2 regions of the Streptomyces sp. NPDC126510 genome follow, and region 2 is predicted to be linked to the other one. Evidence: riboswitches for the same ligand, from Rfam matches in the RefSeq annotation. Region 2 holds a riboswitch; the other holds the start of a gene.
What was found. A riboswitch is a leader RNA that binds a small molecule or an ion and turns the genes downstream of it on or off. The one in region 2 is predicted to bind ZMP and ZTP.
Positions count from the first base shown of each region.

Region 1: linked by a shared signal. The riboswitch ahead of ABTX60_RS17190 (bifunctional 5,10-methylenetetrahydrofolate dehydrogenase/5,10-methenyltetrahydrofolate cyclohydrolase) and the one ahead of ABTX60_RS04110 (glycine hydroxymethyltransferase) in region 2 are both predicted to bind ZMP and ZTP.

Region 1 covers NZ_JBEORR010000010.1:303,098-317,833, forward strand. Annotated here, with positions in the region: gene ABTX60_RS17135 (ROK family transcriptional regulator) at 53-1,213, opposite strand; gene ABTX60_RS17140 (carbohydrate ABC transporter permease) at 1,386-2,351, shown strand; gene ABTX60_RS17145 (carbohydrate ABC transporter permease) at 2,369-3,292, shown strand; gene ABTX60_RS17150 (ABC transporter substrate-binding protein) at 3,303-4,652, shown strand; gene ABTX60_RS17155 (Gfo/Idh/MocA family protein) at 4,667-5,866, shown strand; gene ABTX60_RS17160 (L,D-transpeptidase family protein) at 5,898-6,593, opposite strand; gene ABTX60_RS17165 (SDR family oxidoreductase) at 6,773-7,687, opposite strand; gene ABTX60_RS17170 (MBL fold metallo-hydrolase) at 7,778-8,407, opposite strand; gene ABTX60_RS17175 (S-(hydroxymethyl)mycothiol dehydrogenase) at 8,407-9,495, opposite strand; gene ABTX60_RS17180 (ABC transporter ATP-binding protein) at 9,667-11,421, shown strand; gene ABTX60_RS17185 (nuclear transport factor 2 family protein) at 11,551-11,913, shown strand; ZMP/ZTP riboswitch at 11,943-12,027, shown strand; gene ABTX60_RS17190 (bifunctional 5,10-methylenetetrahydrofolate dehydrogenase/5,10-methenyltetrahydrofolate cyclohydrolase) at 12,050-12,907, shown strand; gene ABTX60_RS17195 (CU044_5270 family protein) at 12,908-14,014, opposite strand; gene ABTX60_RS17200 (RNA polymerase sigma factor) at 14,007-14,567, opposite strand; partial or broken gene ABTX60_RS17205 (cbb3-type cytochrome c oxidase subunit I) at 14,673-14,736, shown strand, end outside.
Region 2 covers NZ_JBEORR010000003.1:24,666-39,401, reverse strand. Annotated here, with positions in the region: gene trpS (tryptophan--tRNA ligase) at 1-829, opposite strand, end outside; gene ABTX60_RS04115 (hypothetical protein) at 1,028-1,723, shown strand; gene ABTX60_RS04110 (glycine hydroxymethyltransferase) at 1,737-3,182, opposite strand; ZMP/ZTP riboswitch at 3,214-3,300, opposite strand; gene ABTX60_RS04105 (glutathionylspermidine synthase family protein) at 3,413-4,594, opposite strand; gene ABTX60_RS04100 (hypothetical protein) at 4,610-4,960, opposite strand; gene ABTX60_RS04095 (DMT family transporter) at 5,086-5,931, shown strand; gene ABTX60_RS04090 (antibiotic biosynthesis monooxygenase) at 6,049-6,627, shown strand; gene pabB (aminodeoxychorismate synthase component I) at 6,658-9,072, shown strand; gene ABTX60_RS04080 (AMP-binding protein) at 9,069-10,592, shown strand; gene ABTX60_RS04075 (class I adenylate-forming enzyme family protein) at 10,616-12,175, shown strand; gene ABTX60_RS04070 (FAD-dependent oxidoreductase) at 12,172-13,350, shown strand; gene ABTX60_RS04065 (aminotransferase class IV) at 13,414-14,214, shown strand; gene ABTX60_RS04060 (carboxymuconolactone decarboxylase family protein) at 14,278-14,736, opposite strand, start outside.

The sequences.
Region 1 (14,736 bases), on a different contig from region 2:
TTCACATCAACCGCCTGTGAGTACCTTTCACCTACGGGAATTTCGCCGTCTTTCACGCTTCGGCCGACCCCAGCACCAGCACCTTGATGGCCAACACGGCCGCACCGCGGGCCCAGTCGTGGAAGTCGGACACCTTCGTCTCCAGGCCGATCGGTGCGGCGAGCGGGTGCCTGAGCTCACGGACCGTCTCTTCGACCGTCTTGCCGGCCACGTCCATCAGCCCGACCCCCTCCCCCGCGAGCAGGATCTTCTGCGGCATCACGAAGTTGGAGATCTGCGCGACGAGCGCACCCAGGGCCCGCGCCGCCTCGCCGACGACCCGGGCGGGCATCGGGTCCCCGGCGGCGGCCCGGGCGAGGATCTCCTCGTAGGTGCGGTCCTCGCCGGTGGCGGCCCGGATCTGGTAGCGGATGCTGGGGATGGTCAGCAGCGAGACGGCACTGCCGCGCCTGCCGTCCGGGGTGAGCGGTCCGTGGGAGTCGATGATCCAGTGCCTCCCGAAGCCGCGGTCCTCCTCCGCGAAGGGCACCCGCTTGCCGCCCAGGACGAGCCCGTAGCCCAGGCCGGCGCCGATGGTGAGGACGACGAAGCGGTCCAGTCCGCGCCCGGCGCCGAACCAGGTCTCCGCCTCGACCAGGGCCGCCACGTCGTTCTCGACGACCACCGGCAGCCCGGTGCGCTCCTCGACCAGCTCGGCCAGGGGGACGTCCCGCCACAGCAGGAACGGGGATTCGCCGACCACGGCACGGTCCTGGACGAAGCCGCCGACCCCGATGCCGATCCCGGCGAGGCCAGGGTGCCCCTCGGCCAGTTCGGCCGTCATCTCGGCCAGGATGTCGGCGACTTCGGCGGGGTCGTGTGTGGTGAGTGCACGGTCGTGGCGGGCGACGATGTGACTTCGAAGGGTGGTGACGACGCCGTAGACCGCGTCCTCGGTGATCTTGAAGCCGAGGAAGAAGCCCGAGTCGGCGACGACGTCCAGCGGTTGCGAGGGGCGGCCCTGGCGTGTCTCCGCGGGCGCTCCCGCCTCGGGTACCTCGACGAGCAGGCCCGACTCGATCAGCGGTTTGGTCAGGCGGGTGAGGCTGCCGGCCGACAGGCCCAGCCTGCGGGCGAGTTCCGTGCGCGACAGCGGGCCGTGGACCAGCACTTCGATCGCCACGGAGCGCTCACCCGGGCTCAGCGGCAGCCAGCCGGAGGTGCCTTCGGTCATGAAAGGTCCGACTCCCCTCACCCGTTTTTTTCGCACTGAAACCAACATGACCACTCTAGGCAGATGTCGGTTCCTGGGAAAAGATGTTTGCAGGGCTCTTGACGCAGCAATTGTTTCGCACCAAAAGTAAGTCCCGCCAGAGGACGAGCCGCCGCAGCGAGGGAGTCTCCCGATGACCATCGCCTCCAGCAGTCCTCCTTCGCGTCTGCCCTCGGGCGACGCGGCGGAGGCCCGCAGCAGGACCGGGCCGCGCCAGGGGGTGTCCGGCGAGGACCGGGGGGACGGGCGGCTGGCCGCGGTCTTCATCGCGCCGGCGCTGCTCGGCTTCCTGGTCTTCCTGCTCTGGCCGACGCTCCGGGGCATCTATCTGAGCTTCACCCGCTTCAACCTGCTGACCCCGGCGGAGTGGGTGGGCCTGGACAACTACGTCCGCATGGTCAACGACCCCATCTTCTGGGACTCCCTGTGGGTCACCGTCGAGTACGTCGCCATCAACATCGGGATCCAGACGGTCGCGGCGCTCGCCATGGCCGTCCTGCTCCAGCGGCTGACGCAGTCGGCGATGCTGCGCGGGATCGTGCTGACGCCGTATCTGATGTCGAACGTCGTCGCCGGTCTCGTCTGGCTGTGGCTCCTCGACACCCAGCTCGGCATCGGAAACGAGATCATCAGCGGCCTCGGCGCGGACCGCATCCCGTTCCTCGCGGACGAGGCCTGGGCCATTCCGACGATCGCGCTCATCAACGTGTGGCGGCACGTCGGCTACACCGCCCTGCTTCTCTTCGCGGGTCTCCAGGCGATCCCGAACGACATGTACGAGGCGGCCCGGGTGGACGGCGCGAGCGAGTGGCGGATGTTCTGGCGGATCACCATGCCGCTGCTGCGGCCGGTGCTCGCGGTCGTGCTGATCATGACGGTGATCGGGTCGTTCCAGGTGTTCGACACGGTCGCCGTGACCACCGCGGGCGGTCCGGCGAACGCGACCAACGTCCTGCAGTACTACATCTACGGCTCCGCCTTCGGCCGCTTCCAGTTCGGCTACGCCTCGGCCATGTCCGTCGCCCTGCTGGTCGTGCTGAGCGCGATCACCGTCCTGCAGTACCGGCTCACCCGGGCCGGCCGGACCGACCTCGGCTGACGGAAGGAGACACCGCCATGACCGCCGTGACGACAACGACGCCGACGACCCTGCGGCCGGTTCGGCGCAGGTTCTCCTTCGGGCGGGCCGCCGCCTGGACCGTGATGGGACTGATCGTCCTCATCACCCTGCTGCCGTTCTACTGGATCCTGCGCACCGCGCTGTCCACCAACGCCGGCCTGAACGCCGACCCGACCAACCCGCTGCCCGTGGACCTCACCACGAGCGGCTTCGAACGCGCCCTGGGAATGCAGTCGGCCGAGGAGGCCGTCGCACAGGGCGGCGCGGGCGGCGGGCTGGACTTCTGGCGCTACCTGCTCAACTCGGTGCTGGTCTCGACCCTGATCACCGGATGCCAGATCTTCTTCTCCGCGATGGCCGCCTACGCCTTCTCCCGGCTGCGCTGGCGGGGCCGCGACAAGGTGTTCGGGCTGTTCCTGGCCGGGATGATGGTGCCGGCCATCTTCACGCTGCTGCCGAACTTCGTGCTCATCAAGCAGCTGCACCTGATCGACACGCTCCTCGGCATCGCGCTGCCCACCATGTTCATGACGCCGTTCGCGGTGTTCTTCCTGCGCCAGTTCTTCATGAACATCCCGAAGGAGGTGGAGGAGGCCGCGCTGCTCGACGGCGCCGGGAAGATCAAGGTTTTCTTCCGGGTGGTCCTGCCGATGGCGTCCACGCCCATCATCACGCTGGCCGTGCTGACGTACATCACCTCCTGGAACGACTACTTCTGGCCGCTGATGGTCTCCTACAGCGACAGCTCGCGCGTACTGACCGTGGCGCTCGCGGTCTTCCGGGCGCAGACCCCGGCGACCGGCGTCGACTGGTCCGGGCTCATGGCCGCGACGCTGATCGCCGCGCTGCCGATGCTGGTGCTGTTCGCCTGCTTCGCCCGCCGCATCGTCAGTTCCATCGGCTTCACCGGAATCAAGTAAGGGGACTGTGATGCGAATTCGACTTCGCCCGCTCGTCGCGGCGACCGGAGCGCTGGCGCTGTCCCTGGTCAGCGGATGCGCGCAGGGAGGCGCCGCCGGATCCTCCGCGCACACGGTCACGTACTGGCTGTGGGACGCCAACCAGCTGCCCGCCTACCAGGCCTGTGCCAAGGGGTTCGAGAAGGAGAACCCCGGGCTGAAGGTCAGGATCACGCAGTTGGGCTGGAGCGACTACTGGACCAAGCTCACCGCCGGGTTCATCGCGGGCACCCAGCCGGACGTGTTCACCGACCACATCCAGTACTTCGGCCAGTTCGCCGACCTGAAGGTCCTCGAACCGCTCGACGATTTGGGCATCAAGAACGCGGACTACCAGCCGGGCCTCGCCGCCAACTGGATCGGCAAGGACGGCCACCGCTACGGCGCCCCGAAGGACTGGGACACCGTCGCGCTGTTCTACAACTCGAAGATGGTGGAGGACGCCGGTCTCACCGCCGAACAGCTCGACGACCTCTCCTGGAACCCGAAGGACGGCGGCACCTTCGAGAAGGCCATCGCCCGCCTCACGATCGACAGGAACGGCAAGCGCGGCGACGAACCGGGCTTCGACAAGAACAACGTCAAGGTGTATGGCCTGGCCACGGGCGGTGGCGGCTACGGCGACGGCCAGACGCAGTGGAGCAACTTCGCCGCCTCCGCCGGGTGGAGCTACCTGGACAAGGCGCGCTGGGGCACGAAGTACCAGTACGACAGCAAGACCTTCCAGTCGGTCATCGAGTGGTACTTCGGCCTGGCGAAGAAGGGCTACATGCCGCCCCTGTCGGACTACAACGTCCAGTCCAACCAGCAGAACACGCAGATCGCCGCGGGCAAGGCGGCCACCGCGTTCGACGGGGCCTGGATGATCAGCACGTACGCGGGCTTCAAGGGCAAGGACATCAAGACCGCCCTGACGCCGGTCGGCCCGACCGGCAAGCGCGCCACCATGATGAACGGGCTCGCCGACTCCGTCACCAAGGCCGCCAAGAACAAGGAAGGCGCCAAGAAGTGGGTGGCATACCTGGCCTCCGACCAGTGCCAGAGCGTCGTCGGCAAGTACGGCGTCGTCTTCCCCGCTACGAAGGCCGGCACCGAGGCCGCCGACGCCGCCTACCGGAAGAAGGGCATCGACGTCTCGTCCTTCACCGAACCGGTGGCCGACAAGAAGGACTTCCGGACGTTCTCGTATCCGATCGCCAGCTACTCGGCGGACATGACGGCACTCATGCAGCCGGCGATGGAGGACATCTACGGCAACGGGAAGCCCGTGAGCAGCCTCGATCAGGCCAACGACCAGATCAACCTCATCCTCTCCCAGTGAAGGGCACGCGCTCCATGACGTTCTCCCTCGGCATCGTCGGCGCCGGCCAGTTCTCCGGCCAGTTCGCCACGCTGTTCCAGGCCCACCCCGGCGTCAGCGACGTCTACGTCACCGACCTGCTGCCGGAACGGGCCGAGCAGCTCACCGCCGCCCAGGGGCTCGCCGGCACCTTCCCCTCGTACCAGGCCATGCTGGAGTCGGAGGACGTCGACGCCGTCGCGATCTTCACCCAGCGCTGGACGCACGGGCCGCTGGTGCTCCAGGGCCTCAACGCCGGCAAGCACGTGTACTCCGCGGTTCCCATGGCGATCAGCACGGAGGAGATCGCGGCGATCATCGACGCGGTCAAGGCCACAGGGCTGACGTACATGATGGGCGAGACCAGCGAGTACAACCCGGCCACGGTCCACGCCCGCAACCAGATCGCCGAGGGCGCCTTCGGGCGGCTCTTCTACGCCGAGGGCGACTACGTCCACGACATGGACCTGGGGTTCTACGAGGCCTACCAGTACAGCGGGGGCGAGAACTGGAAGGCGACCGCCAGCTATCCCCCGCTGCTGTACCCGACGCACGCGGTCGGCGGGGTGCTGGGCGCCTGGAGGACGCACGCGGTGAGCGTGTCCGCGATCGGTGTCGTCGACGACCGGGGCGACGGCGTCTTCGACAAGGACGTCAGCCAGTTCGGCAACGACGTCTCCAACGCCACCGCGCTGTTCGAGGTGGCGGGCGGCGGCTCGTTCCGTACGAACGAGTTCCGGCGGGTCGGCTACCCCTCGCACATACGGGAATCGCGCTTCCGCTTCTTCGGCACCGAGGCGAGCATGGAGCAGCTCGCCACGGTCGCCCTGTGGCAGGACAAGCAGGGGGTGAAGGACATCAGCGAACTGCTGGAGCCCAAGCCCACCATGGCGCCCGACGACCCCTCGCTGCAGCACATCGCGCCGGATCTGCGGGCCGCCTTCACCTCCGGTTCGGCGCCCGTGCACGACCGGGCGCGGCTGCCGAGGGAGTTCGACCACCTGCACAACGGCCATGAGGGCAGCCACCACTTCCTGGTGGACGACTTCGTGACCGCGGTCAACGACCGCACGCTGCCGTCGGTGAACGCCTGGGTGGCGGCTCGCTACACCCTGCCGGGCATCATCGCGCACGAGTCCGCGCGGCAGGGCGGGGTCAGGCTGGAGATCCCGGACTTCGGGGACGCGCCCCAGTAGGAGGCGACGGGTGCGAGCCGGGTGCCTCGGATCAGGTGCCCGGCTTGCGGCCGTAGACGAAGACGTCGTCGCCCTTCTTCAGCAGCGACCAGTACTTCTTGGCGTCGGTCTTCGTCATGTTGGTGCAGCCGTGCGAGCCCGGCGGGTTCCACATGCTGACGCCGACCGAGTGGAAGGCCTGGCCGCCGTCGAAGAACTGGGCGTAGGGCATCGGCACGTGGTAGATGGACGACACGTGGTCGATGTTGCGCCAGTAGATCTTCTTCAGGCCGGTGCGGGTCTCGTACCCGTCGCGGCCGGTGCGGACCGGGACGGGGCCGTAGACGAGCTTGTCGCCGTCCTGGATCCAGCTCAGCTGGAGCGTCAGGTTCACACAGGCGATCCGGCCCTTGTTCACCGGGCACTTGCCGTCCTTGTTGGGGGTCTTGCCGACGGCCTTCTGCTTCTGCATCAGGTCCATCACCCCCCAGGTGACCGAGCCGGCGTAGCCGATGTTCGGCGTGATGCCGTGCTTGGTCTGGAAGGCCCGGATGGCCGTGCAGTCGGCGGCGGACTGCTTGCCGTCGACCGGACGGCCGAGGAACTTCTCGACCTTCTTCTGGTACGGGCCGGCCTGCGTGGTGCAGCTCGCGGCCTGGGCCGGTGCGGCGCCGAGTGCGAGCGTGAGCGGTGCCACCAGGCCGGTGATCCCCAGTGCGACGGCGCTCCGTCTGCGTACGTCCCCCATGGCTGGTCTGCCCTTCCGCGAAAACGGGTCTGTGATGTCTGCCAGCTAGACGGACGGAGAACGGTTCCGGTTGTGCAGTCGGGCGCGCTGGGACCGAACAGTGACATACCCCACCGGCACAGAGGGGACAAATCCGCGCAAGGGGGGATTACTGACAGCTGACTTCTGGGTCGTCCGCGTCAGCGATAGCCGGACGTGTCCGCCGGCTTCCCCGCGTCCTGGACCTCCACCAGGTAACGCCAGGCGTCCGGGCGGCTGCCGTCGAGGTCGGTGAAGCCGTACACCTGGGCGAGTTGGCCACTGGAGAGAGACCGTCCGTTCCAGCGCGCCACGTGCGCGTCGGCGGCGAGTGCCGCCACGGCACGGCCCACGTAGTGCGGGGTCTCGGAGATGGCGAAGTGCGGGACGCGTTCCAAGGCGTCGCGCCAGTTCTCCTCCCGTACTCCGAAGCCGTCCAGCATCAGCTCCGAACGCAGCCAGCCGGGGGTGAGGGCGACGGCGGTGGCCCCGCGCGGGCCCAGTTCGTGGCCGAGGGCGAAGGCCATGCGCAGCACGGAGGCCTTGGCGAGGTCGTAGAAGAAGTTCACGCGGTAGTTCTCGCGGTTGTAGTCGGCGGTGCCGTCGGTGACCTCGACGACGAGGCCGCCGGGGTTGCGCAGCAGCAGGGGCAGGGCGTGGTGGCTGGTGACGGCGTGCGTCTCCACGGCGAGCTTCAGCAGGCGCAGGCCGTTGTCGAGATCGTGCTCCCAGAGCGGGGTGTCCCACTCGAAGAGCTTCTCGCCACCCCAGATGTCGTTCACCAGGACGCCGAGGCGGCCCTGCTCGTCCGCGATCCGGTCCACGAGCGCCCGGACCTGCGCCCGGTCGAGGTGGTCGGTGGGGACGGCGATGCCCTTGCCCCCGGCCGCGGTGACCAGGTCGGCGGTGTCCTCGATCGTCTCGGGCCGGTCGTACTCCGAGCGGCGGGCGCGGGTGGTGCGGCCCGTGACGTAGACCGTGGCGCCGGCCGCGCCGAGTTCCACGGCGATCCCCCGCCCGGCGCCCCGAGTCGCACCCGCGACCAGTGCGACCTTGTCCTGCAACGGAGCTGACATGTCCGGCCTCCCGTGACGGTGACTGCTTGACGCGTTCAGCGTGACGGGTAAGCCGGACATCTTCTGTCGCCTTTTACGGGCGAGTCGCGGTCAGTGGCCCCGGCTTATCCATTCCTCCAGGTGCGGGGCCTCCGCGCCGATGGTCGTGGAGTCGCCGTGTCCGGTGCGGACCGTCGTCTCCGGCGGCAGGGTGAGCAGCCGGTCGCGGATGGAGTCGATGATCGTCGGGAAGTGCGAGAAGGAACGGCCGGTGGCGCCGGGCCCGCCCTGGAAGAGGGTGTCGCCGGTGAAGACGGTGCCGAGCCCCGGGTCGTAGAGGCAGACGGCACCGGGCGCGTGCCCGGGGGTGTGCAGGACCCTGAGGTCGGCGCCGCCGGCCTCCAGCACCTGGCCGTCGACCAGCCAGGCGTCCGGCTCGCGGTCCGGGTGGGTCTGCTTCCACAGCGGCAGGTCGTCTCGGTGCAGCCAGATGGTGGCGCCGGTGCGCTCGGCCAGGGCGGGGGCGGCGTCGATGTGGTCGTTGTGGGCGTGCGTGCACACGATCGCCGTGAGCCGTCGGTCCCCGACCGCCTCGGCGATGGCGTCGGCGTCGTGGGCGGCGTCGATGACGATCGCCTCGTGGTCGTCACCGACGATCCACACGTTGTTGTCGACGTCCCAGGTGCCGCCGTCGAGGCTGAACTGCCCGGAGGTGACGAGGTGTTCGATGCGTGTGGTCATCACAGCACCACCACCGAGCGCAGCACGTCGCCGTGGTGCATCCGCTCGAAGGCCTTCTCCACCTCGTCGAGCTGAATGGTCTCGGTGACGAACGCGCCGAGGTCGAGGCGCCCCTGCACATGCAGGTCGATCAGCATGGGGAAGTCGCGTGAGGGCAGGCAGTCGCCATACCAGCTCGACTTCAGCGCTCCACCGCGGCCGAAGACGTCGAGCAGCGGCAGTTCGAGTTTCATCTCGGGTGTGGGGACGCCGACGAGGACGACCGTGCCGGCGAGGTCACGGGCGTAGAAGGCCTGCTTGTAGGTTTCCGGGCGGCCGACGGCCTCGATGACGACATCGGCGCCGAAGCCGCCGGTGAGTTCGCGGATCGCCTCGACGGGGTCGCTCTCGCGCGAGTTGACGGTGTGCGTGGCGCCCATGGAGCGGGCGGTCTCCAGCTTGCGGTCGTCGATGTCGACGGCGATGATCGTCGCCGCTCCGGCCAGCTGCGATCCGGCGATGGCCGCGTCGCCCACACCGCCGCAGCCGATGACGGCGACCGAGTCGCCCCGTCCGACGTTCCCGGTGTTGATCGCGGCGCCGATGCCGGCCATCACACCGCAGCCGAGCAGCCCGGCCACCTGCGGGGCGACGCGCGGGTCGACCTTGGTGCACTGGCCGGCCGCGACCAGCGTCTTCTCGGCGAAGGCGCCGATGCCCAGGGCCGGGGACAGCTCCTGGCCGGTCGAGGCGAGGGTCATCTTCTGCTGTGCGTTGTGCGTGTCGAAGCAGTACCAGGGCCGCCCGCGCAGACAGGCCCGGCACTTCCCGCACACCGCACGCCAGTTGAGGATCACGAAGTCACCGGGCTCGACGTCGGTGACGCCGGCGCCGACAGTCTCGACCACGCCCGCGGCCTCGTGGCCCAGCAGGAACGGGAACTCGTCGTTGATGCCGCCCTGCTTGTAGTGCAGGTCGGTGTGGCACACCCCGCAGGCCTGCACCCGCACCACGGCCTCGCCCGGGCCGGGGTCGGGCACCACGACCGTCTCGATCCGCACCGGCTCGTCCTTGCCGGGCGCGATCACGCCGCGTACTTCCTGGGCCATGCTGCTGACTCCTTCGTCGGCCGGGGTCCGTTCCCTTCCGACCCTACGCGCGACTGATCGGTAAGGGGCACGGATCAGCCACCCGGCTCCGCACGGAAAGCCGCGAAAGGGCAGGCCGCACGGGTCGGCGGCGACGTAGCCTGAACGCTCCGCCGACGCCGAGGGAGCGCCGTGAGCATCGCAGAGACCGAGACCGCCACCCCCGCCTGGCGGCAGCTCCTCGGATACGTACGGCCGCACCGCTGGTCCCTGTTCACCGGTGCGCTGCTGTCGCTGGTCACCGGGGCGACCGGGCTGCTGTTGCCGCTGGTGGCGCGGGGCCTCATCGACGACCTGTCGCACGACCGGGCCATCACCGGCGCCCTGCTCGCCATGTCGGCCCTGGTCGTTGCCAACGCGGCGCTGGGCGCGCTGGGTTCGTACGTGCTGACGCGCACCGCCGAGTCGGTGGTGCTCGGTGCGCGGCGCACCCTGTCGTCGTATCTGCTGCGGCTGCGGATCACCGCCGTGGACCGCAGCGAACCCGGTGACCTGATGGCCCGCATCACCTCCGACACCACGCTGCTGCGGGCGGTCACCACCGACTCGCTGGTCGGTCTGGGCACGGGCGGGCTCACGCTCGTCGCCACGGTCGTGATGATGGGGCTGGTGGACGCCGTGCTGCTGGGCGTCACCCTGGCCGTGATCCTGGGCGCGGGCGTGGTCCTCGGGGTGATCGTGCCGCGCATCAACAGGGCGAGCCGGCAGGCGCAGGACGCGGTGGGGGTCATGGGTGCCTCGCTGGAGCGGATCCTCGGCGCGCTGCGCACCGTGAAGGCGTCCGGCGCGGAGCACCGGGAGGAGCGGACGCTGCACGAGGCGGCGCAGGAGTCGTGGCGGCAGAGCGTGCGGGCCGCCAAGTGGTCGGCCGCCGCGGGCAACACGGCGGGGCTCGCCATGCAGATCGCCTTCATCACGGTGCTCGCGGTGGGCGGCGCGCGGGTCGCGACCGGCGCGGTCGACGTGGGCACCCTGGTGGCGTTCCTGCTGTACGTCTTCTACCTGATGTCCCCGATACAGCAGGTCGTCGGCGCCATCACCCAGTACCAGACGGGCGCCGCGGCCCTCACCCGCATCGAGGAGGCGCTGCTCCTGCCCGCCGAGCCGGCCGCCGCTGCCGCGCCGCTGCCCTCCCCCGGCGCGCAGCCCGCCGCCCTCGCCTTCGACGACGTCCGCTTCCGCTACGCCGACGACCTGCCCCACGTCCACAACGGGGTGACGTTCACAGTGCCCGCGCAGGGCATGACGGCGTTCGTCGGCCCGTCCGGCGCCGGCAAGACCACCGTCTTCTCGCTGATCGAGCGGTTCTACGACCCGGAGTCCGGCGTGATCACCCTGGACGGGCGGGACCTGAACGACTGGGAGCTGTCCCAGCTGCGGGCCGCGATCGGCTACGTGGAGCAGGACGCGCCGGTCCTGTCGGGCTCCCTGCGTGACAACCTGCTGCTGGGCAATCCGGCGGCGGGCGAGGACGCCCTCGGGCGGGTGCTCAAGACGACCCGTCTCGACGACCTGGTGGCCCGGCTGCCCGGGGGTCTCGACACGCTGGTCGGGCACCGCGGCACCAAGCTGTCCGGCGGGGAGCGCCAGCGCGTCGCCATCGCCCGAGCGCTGCTGCGCCGCCCCCGGCTGCTGCTGCTCGACGAGGCGACCTCGCAGCTGGACGCGGTGAACGAGGCGGCGCTGCGCGACACCGTCGCGGACGTGGCCCGGACGACCACGGTCCTCGTCGTGGCGCACCGGCTGTCCACGGTGACGATGGCCGACCGGATCGTGGTGATGGACGCGGGCCGGGTCCGGGCCGTCGGCACGCACCGTGAGCTCGTGACGGCCGATCCGCTCTACGCGGAGCTGGCGGCGACGCAGTTCCTCGCCACGGCGGACTGAGGTGAGGACCCGGGTGAATCCCACTGTTTCCACTGCGCTTGCCGTGGCCGCCGGGCGGGAGGAGGCTCGGGGGTGAGGCCCTCGCGGCCCGCTGCCGAGCGGGCCGCGGCCCTTCGAAGGAGGTCCATCATGGGAACCGCGGCAGACCCCGCCTTCGACAGAGAGACACTGCGCCGGGGCGTGGAAGGAGAGCCGGACATCCTGCTCTCGCTCTACGCGGACGACGCGGAGTTCCGCATCGTCGACCACACCACCCAGCCCAGCCACCCCAAGGTCCTGCACGGCCGGGACGAGATCGGCCGGATGCTGGAGGACGTCTACAGCCGGGACATGACGCACAAAGTGGAGCGGTGCATCGTCCAGGGCGACGAGGCCGCCTACAGCGAGAGCTGTCAGTACGCGGACGGTGTGCGCGTCCTGTCCGAGTCCATGATCACGCTGCGTGGCGGAAAGATCGCCGAGCAGACCCTGATCCAGGCCTGGGACGCGTAACGGCGGCCTCACCGGGCCCGGTTAGGGTGGGACCGGACCGTGACTGGCGCTGAGGTGAAGCACCACCGGGGAGCGGTCCCTCGGAAGTCGATGCCGTGCGCCTGGGCGAAGCTGTACCCCAGCCCAGGGATGGATCATGTCTCAGGCACGTCTCATGGACGGCACCGCGCTCGCCCGGCGGATCATCGGTGAGGCCGGCGAGCGCGCGGCCGCCCTCACCGAGCGGACGGGCGCCGCGCCCTGTCTCGCGACGGTGCTCGTCGGTGAGGACCCCGCGTCCGTCACCTACGTGCGGATGAAACAGAACCGCTGCCGCACGGCCGGCATCACCTCGCGGCACGTGGCGCTGCCCGCCGCCACGACCACGGGAGAACTCGTCGGCACGATCGAGGCGCTGTCCGCGGACCCCGGGGTGCACGGGATCCTGCTCCAGCACCCGGTGGGCGACCACATCGACGAGCGGGCCGCGTTCGAGGCGATTGCCCCGGCGAAGGACGTGGACGGCGTCACCTTCGCCTCCTTCGCCACGATGAGCTTCGGCCTGCCCGGCTTCGTGTCGTGCACACCCGGCGGGATCATGCGGCTGCTCGACGCGTACGGCGTCGACCCGGCCGGGAAGCGGGCTGTGGTGGTGGGACGCAGCGCGATCCTGGGCAAGCCCGTCGGCATGCTGCTGCTCGCCCGGGACGCGACGGTCACCTACTGCCACTCGCGCACGAGCGACCTGCCGGCGGCCGTGCGCGAGGCCGACATCGTGGTGGCGGCGGTGGGCCGGCCCCGGCTGGTGCGCGGCGAGGACATCAAGCCGGGCGCCGTGGTGATCGACGCCGGGTACAACCCGGGCAACGTCGGCGACGTCGACTTCGACTCCGCCGTCGAGCGGGCCTCGCTGATCACACCGGTACCGGGAGGCGTCGGACCGATGACCATCGCGACGCTGCTGGAGCAGACGGTGGAGGCCGCCGCCCGGCAACTCGGCGTCTCGCCGGTGTGATCAGCGCATCCACGCGCTGTACGACATGACGTCGCCCGCCTCCACGCCGAACGCGGGCTCCGGGGCCGTGAGGGTGCTCTCCAGTCCGAGGACGGCACCGGTGGCCGGGTCCATGATCAGCATGCGGCGGACGCCGCGGGAGTCGTTCACATAGGCCTCGCCGCGCCGGCCCAGCCGGTCGGTCACCCGGCCGGCCGGCCGCAGCCCCTCTGCCGTGGCCAGCAGCCGGGCGAGCACCGCGTTCTCGCGTGCGCCGAGCGTCCAGTGGTCCAGCAGCGTCGCCGTGGCGTCGAGCAGTTCGGGCGTGGTCAGCGGCGTGTCGGTGAACTGGGACTCCGTCAGGTAGGCGCGCAGCTCGGCAGGGTCGTGGGGCGGGGGCGACTGGGGCGGGGCGTCGCTCCAGCTCGGCGGGTACGTCCGGTCGAGCAGGACGTGGCGGTCGTGGACGAGCCGCGGTGTGCCGCCCTCGTCGGACAGGACCGGCCTGCCTGGGTGTCTCGGGTCGGTCGCGACGACGAGTTCGGTGTGGCTGCCGTCGGGGCGCCAGCGCACGATGCGTTCCTGCGGCAGGGTGATCGGGGGCTTGTCGTCCGACATCCCCAGGCTCCAGGACTGCACGTGCGTGCCCTTGCGGAGGCGGGGCGAGCCGTCGACCGCGGCCTCGTCCGCCGCGCGCTCGGCCAGCCGGTCCAGGGGTACGGGTGTGGAGTCCGACTCGATCACCAGGGGGCGGGGCGCGGCGACCGCGGGTGTGGTGCTCGGGCCGCTCAGTACGAAGGTGAGGGTCAGGGCTGCGACGACGGCTCCGGCGACCACTCCCCAGGCCAGCCGGGGCCCCCACCCCGATCGGGAGCGCGAGCCGGAGCGGCCGGCCGCCTGCACCAGCCGGTCCCGCAGACGACCCGGGGCCCCACCCCGCCGGTCTCCCGGTCGGTCAGGAGCCGCACCCCGCCGCTCCCCCGGACGGTCAGGAGCCCGTCCCGGCCCCTCCCGCAGGAGTTGCTCCAGCCGGCGCTCGGCGTTGTGGTCCAGGGGTCCGTCGCCGAAGTGGGGGCCGTCGGGCGGCACCGGGTCGGCGCTGCGCAGCAGTTCGAGTTCGTCAGCCATGGCCGTGTTCCTTCGGGGCGGTCATGCAGGAGTGCTCGGCGGTCGGGAGCTCGGGACGCAGTCGGTCGATCTCGGCTCTGAGGCGGCGCCGCGCCCGGTGCAAGCGCATGGCGGCGGCCCGGCTGCCGCAGCCGAGGGCGATGGCGACCTCGTCGACGCCGAGTTCCTCCCAGGCCGTCAGCCGCAGCACCTCCTGGTCGGCCGCGGAGAGCCGGGAGAGCGCCTCGTGCACCCAGCCGCCCGGGGTGTCGGCCTCCGGGCCCGCCGTGATGTGCCGTCCGTGCGCGGCGTCGTCGTTGCCGAGGCGGTCGACGAGCCGGCGGCGGCGTCCGTGTCCGCGTACCGCGTTGGCCAGACAGTTGCGTGCCACGCCGTACAGCCAGGGCAGCGCGGCGGCCGGGAGGTCGGCCCGGCGCCGCCAGGCGACCGTGAACACCTCCGCCACCACTTCCTCCACCTCACCGGTCCGCCCGTCCAGTCGCCGCGCGACATAGCGGCTGACCGCCCAGTAGTGCTCGCGGTAGGCAGCGGCGAAGATCTCGTCGTTGCTCATGTCCCGTTCGTGTCCGGCACCTTCTCGATCGTCACACCCGGTTGCGTGATTCTCGTCGCGTCGGTGAAGTGTGACGCCCGGTCGGGGCGCGGACACAGGCGGGGCATGAGGCACCTCAAGTGGCTGACGACCACGGATCACAAGACGATCGGCACGCTGTACCTGGTCA
Region 2 (14,736 bases):
TCTTGAGCGCGCCGTACATCTTGCCGGTGTACTTCTCCTCCAGCTCGGCGATGCTCTCGCCGGTGAGGGTCGAGTAGATCGTCAGGAGGTTGCTGACGCCCGGCTTGTTCTCGGCGTCGAAGCGGATCACCGTCTCGGTGTCGGTGACGGCGCTCTTGACCTTCTTGGCCGTCGCCTTCGGCTCGTCGAGGAGGTTGATGAGGCCCTTCGGCGTGGACGCCGACTTGCTCATCTTGATCGACGGGTCCTGAAGGTCGTAGATCTTCGCCGTCTCCTTGAGGATGTACGGCTTCGGGAGGGTGAAGGTATCGCCGAAGCGGCCGTTGAAGCGCGTGGCGAGGTCGCGGGTGAGCTCGATGTGCTGGCGCTGGTCCTCGCCGACCGGGACCTCGTGGGCCTGGTAGAGCAGGATGTCCGCGACCTGGAGGATCGGGTACGTGAACAGGCCGACCGAGGCGCGCTCGGCGCCCTGCTTGGCGGACTTGTCCTTGAACTGGGTCATCCGGCCGGCCTCGCCGAAGCCGGTGAGGCAGTTCATGATCCAGGCGAGCTGGGCGTGCTCGGGGACGTGGCTCTGCACGAAGAGCGTGCAGCGGTCCGGGTCGAGACCCGCCGCGAGGAGCTGGGCCGCGGCCAGGCGCGTGTTCGCGCGCAGGTCCTTCGGGTCCTGCGGGATGGTGATCGCGTGCAGGTCGACGACCATGTAGAACGCGTCGTGGGTCTCCTGCAGGGCCACCCACTGGCGGACGGCGCCGAGGTAGTTGCCGAGGTGGAACGAGCCGGCGGTGGGCTGGATCCCGGAGAGCACGCGAGGTCGGTCAGAGGCCATGCTCACCATTCTCTCAGGTCCCGGAGGCCGATCCCGAACCGGCCGGAAACAGACGGGCACCCGTCCGGCCCCGGCGGTGTAACAAGGGGATGAGGCGCGGCAGGGGTATGACCCGTGCGGTGTTCGGGGCGGTGCAGACGGGGAGGGGGACCGATGCGGGCACGAGGCCGGGCGGGGAGAGGGAGGGGCCGGCGCGGGATGGTGCGGCGGGTGCTGGTGGTGGCGGTGGCGGGTGCTCTGGCCGGGGGCGTGGCGGTGACGTCCGCCGTGGCTCTCCCGCTGCGGCCGCGGGACGTCCCGGACGTGGCGATGGTCGTCGAGGGCGGCACGGGGCGGACGACGGCGGTGCGCTCGGGCCAGCCGGCCTTCGCCCGGCTGTGGCAGCTGCTCGAGCCCACGTTCAGGGGGACGGAGCGGGTTCCGCAGGAGTGGGCGGCGGGGCACTTCCCACCGGTGCGGCTGACGGTGGTCTGGGGGCTGTCCGGGGTCGGCGGCTGGCCCGCCACCAACCGGCCGCCGGGCGGGGACGTGGCCGTCGAGCGGCAGGACCAGCTGTTCGTGGCCGAGGACGGCACGCCGTGGGTGCGGTCGGATCCGACGCCCGCCGTGGAGGACGACGACATCCGCTGGCACCGGGCGCCGCGGTCGCTCTTCGACCGGCTGGACAGGGGGCGGCTGCTGGGAGACCCGGAGGACGGGCCCGTCGGGAGCGATGCCGCCGCCGGCCTGCCCGGGCCGGTGCGGGGTGAGGCCCGCTGGGCGGTGGCGGCGGGGGCGCTGGGGCTCGCGGCCGGAGCCGGCGGCACGCTGCTGATACGCCGCGCGGCGGCCCGGCGGGAAGCCGGACCGCCGCGGGAGGAGCCGCGTCAGGTACTGATCGACCTGGACGAATGAGAGGCCGTGGGCGTCAGCCCAGGTCGATCTCCGGGTACAGCGGGAAACCGGCCACGAGGTCGGTGGCGCGGCGGGAGATCTCGTCGGCGATCTTCGCGTCGAGGACGTGGGACGCCTTGGAGGGGGCGCCCGACTTGGTCGTGCCCGGCTCCGTGGTGGTGAGGACACGGTCGATGAGGCCGGCGACCTCGTCCATCTCGGCGGTGCCCAGGCCACGGGTGGTCAGGGCGGGGGTGCCGATGCGGATGCCGGACGTGTACCAGGCGCCGTTCGGGTCGGCGGGGATCGCGTTGCGGTTGGTGACGATGCCCGAGTCGAGCAGGGCGGCCTCGGCCTGGCGGCCGGTGAGGCTGTAGGAGGAGGCGACGTCGATCAGGTTCAGGTGGTTGTCCGTACCGCCGGTCACCAGGGTCGCGCCGCGGCGCATCAGGCCTTCGGCGAGGGCGCGGGAGTTGTCGACGATGTGCTGGGCGTAGTCGCGGAAGGACTCCTGGCGGGCCTCCGCGAGGGCGACGGCCTTGGCGGCCATGACGTGCGGGAGCGGGCCGCCGAGGACCATCGGGCAGCCGCGGTCGACCTGGTCCTTCAGGGAGTCGTCGCACAGGACCATGCCGCCGCGGGGGCCGCGCAGCGACTTGTGGGTGGTCGTCGTCACGATCTGGGCGTGCGGGACCGGGTCGAAGTCGCCGGTGAGGACCTTGCCCGCGACCAGGCCGGCGAAGTGCGCCATGTCGACCATGAGCGTCGCGCCGACCTCGTCGGCGATCTCGCGCATGATCCGGAAGTTCACCAGACGGGGGTAGGCCGAGTAGCCCGCGACGATGATCAGCGGCTTGAACTCGCGGGCGGAGGTGCGCAGCGCCTCGTAGTCGATGAGGCCCGTGGCCGGGTCCGTGCCGTAGGAGCGCTGGTCGAACATCTTGCCGGAGATGTTCGGGCGGAAGCCGTGGGTGAGGTGACCGCCGGCGTCCAGGGACATGCCGAGCATGCGCTGGTTGCCGAAGGCCTGGCGCAGCTCGGCCCAGTCGGCGTCGGTCAGGTCGTTGACCTGGCGGGCGCCGGTCTTCTCCAGGAAGGGCACCTCGACGCGGGCGCCGAGGACGGCCCAGAAGGCGACGAGGTTGGCGTCGATGCCGGAGTGCGGCTGGACGTAGGCGTGGCGGGCGCCGAAGAGCTCCTTGGCGTGCTCGGCGGCGAGGGACTCGACGGTGTCGACGTTGCGGCAGCCGGCGTAGAAGCGGCGGCCGACGGTGCCCTCGGCGTACTTGTCGCTGAACCAGTTGCCCATGGTCAGGAGCGTGGCCGGGGAGGCGTAGTTCTCGGAGGCGATCAGCTTGAGCATCTCGCGCTGGTCGGCGACCTCCTGGCCGATGGCGTCCGCCACGCGGGGTTCGACGGCGCGGATGACGTCGAGGGCGGCGCGGTAGGCGGTGGAAGCGGGGGTGAGCTCTGCTGACATGGGGACCTCCGGACGTTGCGTTCAGCGTTCACGGTACGGCCCAGGCGCACGGCTCTGTCTGCTCGGGCCGCTCCCCGATGGTTGGTCCCATCCCAGCGCGCCAGTCACGGCCCGTGAGCAGCCTACCGGGTGGGGTGGGCGGGGAGCGTCTGCCGGGTTGCTCTTCGTCGCCGAGTGCGGGTTGTCCGTGGCTGATCGCGCAGTTCCCCGCGCCCCTGAAAAGCAGGTCACTAAAGGATCACGTGGGGCAGGAAGCGGGCGTACTCGTCCGTTATCAGGCCCGAGGACTCGCGGATGCCCAGGCCCGCCGACTCGTCTTCCACCACCCAGGCTCCCAGGACCACCCGGTTGCCGTCGAAGTCGGGGAGGGGGGCGAGCTGCTGGTAGCAGCAAGGTTCGTCGCGCAGGACGGGGGCCGTGCCGGGGTCGTGGATCGTGACGCCCGCGCCCTCGCGGCCCAGGAGGGGCTTGGCCACCCAGCCCGTGGTGGACAGGCCGCGGGGGCCGTCCAGGTACGCGGGGAGGAGGTTCGGGTGGTCCGGGTACAGCTCCCAGAGGATCGCGAGCAGCGCCTTGTTGCTGAGGAGCATCTTCCAGGCCGGTTCTATCCACAGGGTGGAGCCCGTGCCGCCGCCGTTGTCGAGGGTGTCCAGGACGTGGTCCGCGAAGCGGTCGGTGGTGAGCCACTCCCACGGGTAGAGCTTGAAGATGCTGCGGATGAAGCGGAGGCGGTTGTCGACGAAGCGGCCGGAGAGGCGGTCCCAGCCGATCTCCTCCATGGCGATCCAGTCGGTGGCCATGCCCGCCTGCTCGGCCGTCTCCTTGAGGTAGGCGACCGTCATCATGTCCTCGCCGAGTTCGTCGGCGGAGGAGTACGCGAAGTACAAAGGGCTGCCGGGCGGGAGGAGGGCGGCCTGCTTCTGCCACGCGTCGATGAGGCGTTCGTGGAGGGAGTTCCACTGGTCGGCGCCGGGGAAGCGGTCCTCCATCCAGAACCACTGGGGGGAAGCGGCCTCGACCAGGGAGGTGGGGGTGTCGGCGTTGTACTCCAGGAGCTTGGCCGGGCCGGTGCCGTCGTAGCGGAGGTCGAAGCGGCCGTAGACCGAGGGGAGTTCGGCTCGGCGCTGCCAGGCCTCGGCGACCGTGCGGGCCACGCGGGGGTCGGTGATGCCGAGGTCGGAGAAGCGGTCCTCGGTGACGATGTGGGCGGCCGCCGCCAGGCACATGCGGTGGAGGTCCTCGACGACCTCTTCGAGGGCCTCGATCTCCTCCAGCGAGAAGACGTAGTACGCGCTCTCGTCCCAGTAGGGGCGCAGTGAGTCGTCCGGGTAGCGGGTCAGGGGGTAGATCAGGCCCTGTTCCTCGACGGTCTGCTGCCAACCGGGGCGGGGTTCGGCGGTTCTGCGTTCCATCTGCCGTGTCCGCCCTCAGCCGCCGCCGCTGCCCGAGCCCGAGCAGCCGAAGCCGCCCCGGTCGACGGCCTCGCTGCGGCTGAAGGTGCCGTCGTCGGCGTAGCCGCCGCTGACGTCGGCGTCGTAGTACCAGTCGGCGTCGGTGCTCTTGGCCTTGCCGGTCTTGCGGCCCTTGCCCGAGGAGGAGGTGCCGGACGAGCAGTTCCTGTCGGCGACGATCTTGTAGCCGTTGATGTAGTCGTAGCTGTCCCGGTCCACGCAGCGGCGGTCCGGGTCGGAGCCACAGGCGGACAGGGCCGCCGCGAGGACGCCCATGCCACCCAGCACCACCGTGCTCGAGCGCAGTCGCCGCCGTGTCTCAGCCATGTGCGTGTCTCCCCGTGTCTCCCCGTCGTGCACTGACAGACGGTCAGCCTAGAGATGGGTGAGGACGGGCGCGCACGGCCCCCCGTTCGCGGCCGCTCGCCTACTGTCGATTTGTGATCTTTGGAATGCTGTGCGCCCTTGGTGCGGCGGTCTGCTTCGGTACGGCGACGGTGTTGCAGGCGATCGCCGCGCGGTCGGCGGCGGCGACCGGGCCGGGCGGGGACGTGGCGCTGCTGTGGCGGGCGCTGCGGCAGTGGCGGTATCTGGCGGGCCTCGCGCTGGACGGGCTCGGCTTCGTGCTGCAGATCCTGGCGCTGCGGTCGGTGCCGATCTACGCCGTGGGGGCGGCGCTGGCCGCGAGCCTCGCGGTGACGGCCGTGGTCGCGGCGCCGCTGCTCACGGTGCGGCTGAGCCGTGTGGAGTGGGCGGCGGTGGCGGTGGTGTGTGCCGGGCTCGCGCTGCTGGGGCTGGCCTCCGGGGCGGAGGGTGACGAGGAGGGGCCGGCCTGGCTGCAGTGGGCGATGCTCGGGGCGGCGGCCGGGGTGCTGCTGCTCGGGGCCGCGGCCGGGCGGCTGTCGGAGCGGGGGCGGGCGCTGACGCTCGGCCTGGGGGCGGGGCTGGGGTTCGGGGTGGTGGAGGTGTCGGTACGGCTCATCGACGGGTTCTCGGCCGGTGAGCTGTTCCCCGATCCGGCGACCTACGCGCTGCTGCTCGGCGGCGGGGCGGCCTTCCTGTTGCTCACCACGGCCCTGCAGCGCGGGTCGGTGACGACGGCGACGGCCGGGCTGGTGCTCGGGGAGACCGTCGCGCCCGCGCTGATCGGTGTGGTGTGGCTCGGGGACCGTACGCGGCCGGGGCTGGGATGGCTGGCGATCCTCGGTTTCGCGGTGGCGGTGGCGGGGGCGCTGGCGCTGTCGCGGTTCGGGGAGGCGCCGGTGGAGGCGGAGGAGCACGCCGTCGCACCGCGGTGAGGGACGGCGCTTTCCGGCTGCGGAAAAGTCCGAACCTTCGGGGGTGATCTTGCGAACGACCGGAAAATTGTTTGTTGAATCTTGAACGCGGGGTGAGCGCTTTCCGTATGGGACGGCGTGACCAGTAATCCCGTCACGGTCACCGTGGCCTATCGCGTGTCGCCGGGCCGTGCGGCCGACTTCCACTCCTGGGGGTGGGCCATGCTGGCCGCGACCGCGCGGCAGCCGGGATTTCTGGGGGGTGGGGTACTTGTCGACGGAGGGGCGGAGTGGCATGTCGTCTATCGCTTCGCCAGCGAGGGTTCGGCCCTGGCTTGGGAGAAATCAAACTCCCGGGAGCGGTGGGACGCCCGGCTGGAGGGGGTCGCCCGGGAGGCGGAGCGCCGGAGGGTGCCGGGCGCCCGGGCCTGGTTCGACGCGCAGACGCTGACCCCCGCGCCGCCGGCTCCGCCGTCGAAATGGAAACTGTGGTTCGTGAATATGAGCGCGGTTTTCCCACCGGTGCTCCTGTTCAATCTGACGGTCCTCCCCTATCTCGGTGACCTCAATGCACTGTTTCGCACGCTGTTGTTGTGTCTGTGTGTGACGGCTCTTGTCACCTGGATTCTCATGCCTCGGCTCCAGCGTTTCTTCAGGAAATGGCTGTACCCGTCGCTCCAGGCACTGCGCGGCCGGCACAAACGCCGGGCCACATAGGCCCGCGAACGAACAGAGGGAGGTGGGCGGGTGAAGACCCTGCTCATCGACAATTACGACTCGTACACGTACAACCTGTTCCAGCTGATCGCCGAGGTCAACGGCGAGGAGCCGGTGGTGGTCCGGAACGACGCGCCCGTCGACGGTCTCCCTGATCTCCGGGCGTTCGACAACCTCGTCGTCTCCCCCGGCCCCGGGCACCCGGGCGAGGCGCGTGACTTCGGCATCGGGGGCAGGCTGCTCGCGACTTCCCCGGTTCCGGTGCTCGGGGTGTGTCTGGGGCATCAGGGCATCGCGATCGGGGAGTCCGGTCTGGTGGGGCCCGCTCCGGAGCCGCGGCACGGGCATCTGTCCACGGTCCGGCACGACGGGCGCGACCTGTTCCACGGGCTGCCGCAGCACTTCACCGCCGTCCGCTACCACTCCCTGGCCGTGCGCGAGCCGCTGCCCAAGACGCTGGAGGCCACCGCCTGGGCGGAGGACGGCGTCCTGATGGGGCTCCGGCACCGCAGCCGGCCGCTGTGGGGGGTGCAGTTCCATCCGGAGTCGGTCCTCACGGAGTACGGGCACCGCATGCTCGTGAACTTCCGCAATCTCACCGCCCAGCGGGCCGGGAAGCTGCGCACGAAGAACACGGCCGTGCCGTCGCACGAGGGGGTCCGGCGGCGCCCGGGCGTCCCGGAGTACGCCACGGGGGTGTGGCGAGCGGGGGCGGCCCCCTCGGACACCGAGCGCCCGCGCAAGCCCGCGACGGCGGCCGTCTTCCAGGTCGCCGCGGTCTCCCGGGCGGCAGTCGTGCCCCTCGGCGCGGCGAAACTGCCGGGCGGGGCCTCTCCGGCGCACGGCGGCGTCCCGGCCGCGGGGCTGGGCACGCCCGTCGGCGTCGATGGGTCTGCCGCCGCGCATGCGCCCTCCGCCGGCTTCCCCCGGCCCCGTCGTCCCGGGCGGGCCGGGTATCGGCTGCACACCCGGCGGATGAGCGGTGCCGTCGACACCGAGGCGGTCTTCGAGCGCCTGTTCGCGGGGTCGCCGCGGTCCTTCTGGCTGGACAGTTCGCTGGTCGAGCCGGGGCGGTCGCGGTTCTCGTTCCTCGGGGACGACCAGGGGCCGCTCGCCGAGTTCGTGCGGTACGACGTCGCCGCCGGGCAGTGCGAGATCGAGCGGGCGGATCGGCCGGTGCGGCGGGTCAGGGCGAGTGTCTTCGACTATCTGAAGCGGCAGTTGACGACCCGCCGGGTGGACGCGACGGGGCTGCCGTTCGACTTCACCGGCGGCTATGTCGGCTACTTCGGCTACGAGATGAAGGCCGACTGCGGGTCGTCCAGCCGGCACCGCTCCCCCGCCCCGGACGCCGCCTGGCTGTTCGCCGACCGGGTGATCGCGGTGGACCACGAGGAGGGCTTCACCTACGTCGTGTGCCTGGCGGAGGACACCCCGCAGGCCGCGCGGGAGGCCGCCGACTGGCTGGACGGTGTGCTGGCCGGCCTCTCCTGCGTGACGACGGAGCGCCCGCCGCTGCCCGCGCCGCCGGCCCCGGCCGACCCCGGCGCCGCCGAGCCGTGGCTGGTGCGCGACCGGACGACGTACCTCGCGGACATCGAAGCCTGCCGACAGGCGCTGCGGGCGGGCACCAGCTACGAGGTCTGCCTGACGAACGCCGCCCGGCTGCCCGCTCCGCCCGACGCGCTGGAGTTCTACCGGACGCTGCGCCGCGACAACCCGGCCCCCTACGCGGCGTTCCTGAGGTTCGGCGAACTGGAGGTGGCCGGTTCCTCGCCCGAGCGGTTCCTGCGGATCGGCCGGGACGGCACCGCCGAGGCCCGGCCCATCAAGGGCACCGCGCCCCGGGGCGACGGGCCGGAGGAGGACGCCCGGCTGCGGGACGCGCTCGCGGCGGACGCCAAGACCCGGGCCGAGAACCTGATGATCGTCGACCTGCTGCGCAACGACCTGGGGCAGGTCTGCCGCACCGGGACCGTACGGGTCTCCCGGCTGATGGCCACGGAGACGTACGCCACCGTGCACCAGCTGGTGTCGACCGTGGAAGGCAGGCTCCGGCCCGGCACGGACGCGGTGGACTGCGTGCGGGCCTGCTTCCCGGGCGGGTCCATGACCGGCGCGCCGAAGCTGCGCACGCTGGAGATCATCGACTCGCTGGAGACCGAGGCCCGCGGGGTCTACTCCGGCGCCCTCGGCTACTTCGGCTGCGGCGGCGGCGCGGACCTCAGCATCGTGATCCGGACCGCCGTCTTCGCCGACGGCCAGGTGCATCTGGGAGCGGGGGGCGCGATCGTGCTCGGCTCCGACCCGGAGGCCGAGTACGAGGAGATGCTGCTGAAGACGGCGGCCCCGATGCGGGCCCTGCACCAGCACACCGCCGGCCGGACGCGCCGGCAGCCGCCGCCGGGGCAGAAGGCCGGTGCGGCCGGGGAGGCCCGGCGATGACCAGTCCGCAAGCCACCCTGAGCCCGGCCGGGACCGGGGCGCCCGGGAACCTCGCGGCCCACCTGGCGGAACTCGCCGAGCGGCGCGGATGGACCGGTCGGACCGCCTTCCACCAGGGGCACCGCGCCTGGACCCACGGCGAGGTGCACGACCTCGCCGCCCGGGCGGCCACCGTGCTGGCCGGCCACGGGGTGCGCCCCGGCGACCGTGTGCTGCTCGCGCTGCCGGACTCCCTCGCCTGGGTGACGGCCTTCCTCGCCACCGCCCGCCTCGGTGCCGTAGCGGTCCTGGTCAACCCCGAGCTCCCGGCCGCCGACCACGCCTTCCTGGCCGGGGACACCGAGGCCGTGCTGTGTGTGACGGGGCCGGGCCCGGAGGGGCGGTTCGCCGCCCGGGCGGTGCTCGGTGCCGACCAGCTGATGGCCCTCACCCCCGCCGCCGCGCCCGCCCCCGCGCACCGGGTGGACGCGAGGAGCCCGCTCTACGTGCAGTACACCTCCGGCACCACGGGCCGCCCCAAGGGCGTCGTGCACACGCACGGCGATCCCCGCACATACCACGACCTGGTCGGGCGGCGCGTGCTGCGGATCACCGCGGAGGACGTCACCCTGTCGGTGTCGAAGCTGTTCTTCGCCTACGGCTTCGGCAACGCGTTCGTCTTCCCGCTGTTCTCCGGCTCGTCCGCCGTCCTGGTCGACCGGCGGCCCTCCCCGGCGACCATCGACGAGCTCGTGGCCCGGCACCGGGTGACGCTGCTGTACTCCGTGCCGTCCGCGTACGCCGCGCTCGTCGCCGAGCGGGGCCACGGGCACCAGGGCTGCTTCGCCTCGGTGCGGGCGGCGGTGTCGGCCGGCGAGGGGCTGCCGGAGGGGCTGGCCCGGCAGGTGACCGCCCTGCTGGACGCTCCGGTGCTGGAGCAGATCGGCTCCACCGAGGCCGGTCACGCGTTCTGCGCCAACGGCTTCGCCCACAACCACCCGGGCACCGTGGGGCTTCCCGTACCCGGCTTCGAGGTGGAGCTGCGCGACCGTGACGGGCATCCGGTGCCGGACGGCGCCGAGGGCGAGATGTGGGTGCGCGGGCCGACGGTGACGCCCGGCTATCTCGGCCGGCCCGAGGAGAGCGCCCGGACCCTCGTGGGCGGCTGGCTGGCCACGCGGGACCGGGCCCGCCGCGAACCGGACGGCACCTATCGGCATCTGGGCCGCGTCGACGACATGGAGATGGTCGGCGGCATCACCGTCTCCCCGCTGGAGGTGGAGGCCGTGCTGCGCGGCCATCCGGCGGTGCGGGAGGTGGCCGTCGCGGCGGTTCCCGACGGGCGCGGCGCGAGCCGGCTGCGGGCCTTCGTGGTCCCCGCGGCGCCCGTACGCGACGGTCTGGCCGACGAGTTGACCGGCCTGGCGCGCGAGAGCCTCGCCGCGTTCAAGGTCCCCCGCAGCGTCAGCTTCGTCCCGTCGCTGCCCCGGACCCCGACCGGGAAGCTCCGCCGCCATCTGGTCCGCAAGGGCGCCTGGTGACCACCACGGAGAGGAACGACCCCATGAGACAGCACGTGCTCGCCGACCGAGGGTTCTACCTGGGACCGGTGTTCCGGCGTGCGGCCGACCGGCACGGCGCGGTCTTCGTCACCCTCGACCGGCCGCTGGACGTCGCCCCCTCCCTCGGGGCCGACCTGAGCTACACGGTGCTGGCCGAGGTGGTCGAGGAGTTGTCGGGCCGGTTGTGGGAGGCCGGGGTGCGGCCCTCGGAGCAGGTCGTCGTACACAAGGCGGACAACGTCGACATCATGCTGCTGACCTGCGCGATCTCCCGTATCGGGGCCGTGCCCGTGCTGCTGTCGCCGGCGCTGGCCCCGGAGGTGGCCGGGCAGCTCCTCGCACGGCTGCGGCAGCCCTGGCTGGTCACCGACGCCGCGACGCTGGACGGCCTGAAGGACATCGCCCTGTCCGGGCTCGTGCGGCGGACGCTGTCCGTAAACGACGCGCCCCGTGCCGAGCCCCTGGCGAAGTACACCGGCGCCGAACCGCCCCCGCCCGTCCGGCTGCACCCCCGCGAACCCGCCCTGATCACCCACAGCTCGGGCACCACCGGCGTCCCCAAGCTGGCCGTGCACTGCGCGCGGACCATGTGGAACCGGCTCGTGCCGCAGCAGGCGATGGGCCGGCCCACCCGGGGCGAGACCGCCGCGCTGCACATGTCGTTCGCGCACTCGCGCTTCTACCATCTGCTCGGCGTGCTGCTGCACTTCGGCAGCCCGCTCGTGCTGATCACCGACCCGGACCCGGCCGCGGTGGGCCCGCTGCTGGTCCGGCACCGGCCCGGCATCGTGGAGACGCACCCCAACACGTTCGTGCTGTGGGAGGAACTGGCCGGAGCGCCCGGGGCGCCGCTGTCCCGGGTCAGGTCGTACGGCTCGACGTTCGACGCGATCCATCCGCGCACCGTGCGGCGGCTGCTGGACGCCTCGCGGCGCCGCACGCCCTGGCTGATCCAGCTGTACGGGCAGAGCGAGACGGGCCCGGTGGCGTTCCAGGTGGTGACCCGGCGCAGTGCGGCCCGGGCGGACGGCCGCCGGGTCGGGTTCGGGATACCCGGCTTCACCCGGGTCCGGGTCACCGACGCCGAGGGCGCACGGGTCCCGCCCGGCACCCCGGGCCGGATCGAGGCGCGCACGCGGGGCCGGATCCTCACCTACCTCGGCATGCCGGACCGCTACGACCGTCAGCTCACCGACGGCTGGTGGGAGATGGGCGACCTGGGCTACCGGGACCGGCTGGGCGCGCTGTACCTGATCGACCGGGAGGTCGACCGGATCGACGCGGTGCACAGCAACCTGGAGGTCGAGGACGCCCTGATGTCCCGGCTGGAGGAATTGCGCGAGGTCGTGATCGTGCCGGGGGCGGACCGCGAGCCGGTGCCGGTGGTGTGCGTGCGCGGCGAGCGGCCCCTGGACCCGGAGCGCTGGCGGCGGGCCACGGCCGGGCTGCCGCCGATGGCCGAGCCCCGTCAGTGGCGGTTCGAGGAACTGCCGATGACGGCGACCTGGAAGGTGAAGCGGGTGGAGATCGCCCGGATGCTCGCCCAGGGCGTGCGGGCGTGACCCCGGTCGTGGTCGTGGGCGCCGGGCCGGTGGGGCTGTCGGCGGCCCTCGCGCTACGGGCGCACGGCCTGCCGGTCACGCTGCTGGAGGCCGACCCCGAGGACCGTGAACGGCCTGGCAGCCGGGCCCTGTTCGTGCACCGGGAGACCCTCGCCCTGCTGGACGCGATGCTGCCCGGCCTCGCCGCCGAGGTCACCTCGTTCGGGCGGACCTGGCACACCAGGCGCACCCTCTACCGGGGCCGTGAGGTCTACGCCCGGACCTTCCCGCCCCCGTCCGGGCCGCCGCCCTTCACCAGCCTGCGCCAGACCGACACCGAGCGGTTCCTGCGCGCGGCCTGTGAGCGGGCCGGGGTGGACTTCGTGTGGGACGCCCGCGTGACGGGCGTGCACAGCACGGACAGCGGGGTCCGGCTGACGGGGGCGGACGGGCGGGAGTGGAGCGCTTCCCGTGTCGTCGCCGCCGACGGGGCCCGCTCCGCGGTCCGGCGCGCGCTGGGCATCGAGCTGGAGGGCACCCGCGGCGAGGGCTTCCACGTCGTCGTGGACGTCGCCGATGTGCCGAGGGCCGAGCTGCCGTGGGAGCGGGTGTTCCACTACGAGCATCCCGGAGCCGGCGGGCGCAGTGTGATGCGGGTGCCGTTCACCGGCGGCTTCCAGGTCGACCTGCAGTGCCGCGACGCGGACCGGCCGGAGGAGTTCGGCACCGAGGAGGCCGTACGGCGCTGGCTGCCCGCGATCGTCGGGGACGGCTACGGCGAGCGCGTCCTGTGGGTGTCGACGTACCGCTTCGTGCGCAAGGTGGCGGCCTCGTTCGCCGATCCGCACCGGCGGGTGCTGCTGGCCGGTGAGGCGGCGCATCTCTTCCCGCCGTTCGGGGCGCGCGGGATGAACAGCGGGATCGCGGACGCGGCGGCCGCCGCCGAGGCGATCGCCGCCGGGACCGGCGAGGCGGTCGCGCACTTCGCGGAGGTGCGGCGCGCGGCGGGCCTGTTCAACAGCGCCGCGGCCGGTACGGCGCTGGACCATCTGCGGCCGCGCCGCCGGGTCGTCCGGGTCAGACAGCGGGCCGCGGCGGCGCTGGCACCCGTGCTGCCCTGGTGTGGATCCTGGCTGGAGCACGCGCCGTACGGGCCCCGGCACGGGGCGCCCGCGGTCGCGGGCCGCAGGTACTGAGGGCGATCCTCGGTGACGAGACCGGCGGTGGAGCGGGCCGCACGTACTGAGGAGGGCCTTGTGGTGACGGGACAGGCGGTGGCGGAGGGCCTGTGGGCGTGGACGCCCGGCGGTGGGCCGGTCCCGGCCTCGGAGCGGACGGACGGAGGACGGCTGCTCGTGGCGGACTCCTGGCTGCTGCGCGAGGGCCGGGTGCGGGCCTACGCCCGGCACCGGGAGAGGTTCTCGCGCTCCTGCGGTGACTGCGGCGGGCTCGAGCCGCGCCGGCTCGCGGAGTTCTGGCAGGACGTGACCGCCGTCCTGCCGCGCACGGGGGTGTGGTTCCCCCGGGTGGAACTGGCGGCGGGCTCCCTGGAGTTGCGGCTGCGGTTGCGGCCCGCTCCGCCGCTCGGCACCGGAGTTCGTCTCTGGGCGGCGGGCCAGTCCGATCCGCGGACCGTGCCCCGCCGCAAGGGCCCCGACCTGGACACCCTGGCCCGGGTGCGGCGCCGTGCCGCGGGCGAGGGCGCGGAGGAGGCGGTGCTGATCGCCGCCTCGGGCACGGTCCTGGAGTCGTCCACCGCCGGTGTCCTGTGGTGGGAGGACGACACCCTGTGCCTGCCCCCGCCGCGGCTGCCCGTGCTGCCGAGTGTGACGGCCGGGCTCGTCCAGGAGCGGGCGCTGCGTTCCGGGTTCCGGATCGCGCACCGGGAGCGGACCGTGGCCGAACTGGACGGCCGTGAGGTCTGGCTGGTGAACGCGTTGCACGGCATCCGGCCGGTGACGGGCTGGATCGGACGGCCGATGCGAGTCCCTCCGGTGGAACGGGCCGGGGAATGGCGGGCATGGCTGGACGGCATGATGGAGCCGCTTTCGGACGGCTGAATCGCGCGGAAAACAGCGACGCCGGGTCGCATTCGACCCGGCGGGTTTTTCCTGCCGCCTTCTTCAGTTTTTCGGGGCCATTCGCGTCGTTATCGCGATGCGGTTGTAGGCGTTGATGACGGTGGCCGCCCAGATGAGGGCCGCGATCTGGTTCTCGTCGAACACCGCGGCCGCCTCGGCGTAGACCGCGTCCGGGACGCGGCCGTCGTGGACCAGCGTCACGGCCTCGGTCAACGCCAGGGCGGCCCGCTCGCGTTCGGTGAAGAAGGGCGTCTCCCGCCAGGCGTTCAGGGTGTGCAGGCGCCGCTCGGTCTCGCCCTGTGAGCGGGCGTCCCTGGTGTGCAGGTCGAGGCAGAACGCGCAGCCGTTGATCTGGGAGGCACGGATCCTGACCAGTTCCAGCAGTTCCGGTTCGAGCTTGGCGTCCTGGGCCGCGGAAACAGCGGCGGCATGCAGGGAGCCCATGGCCGCGGAGACGTCGGGGGTAATTGCCTTCAGGGCGACACGGGATATCGGAGAACA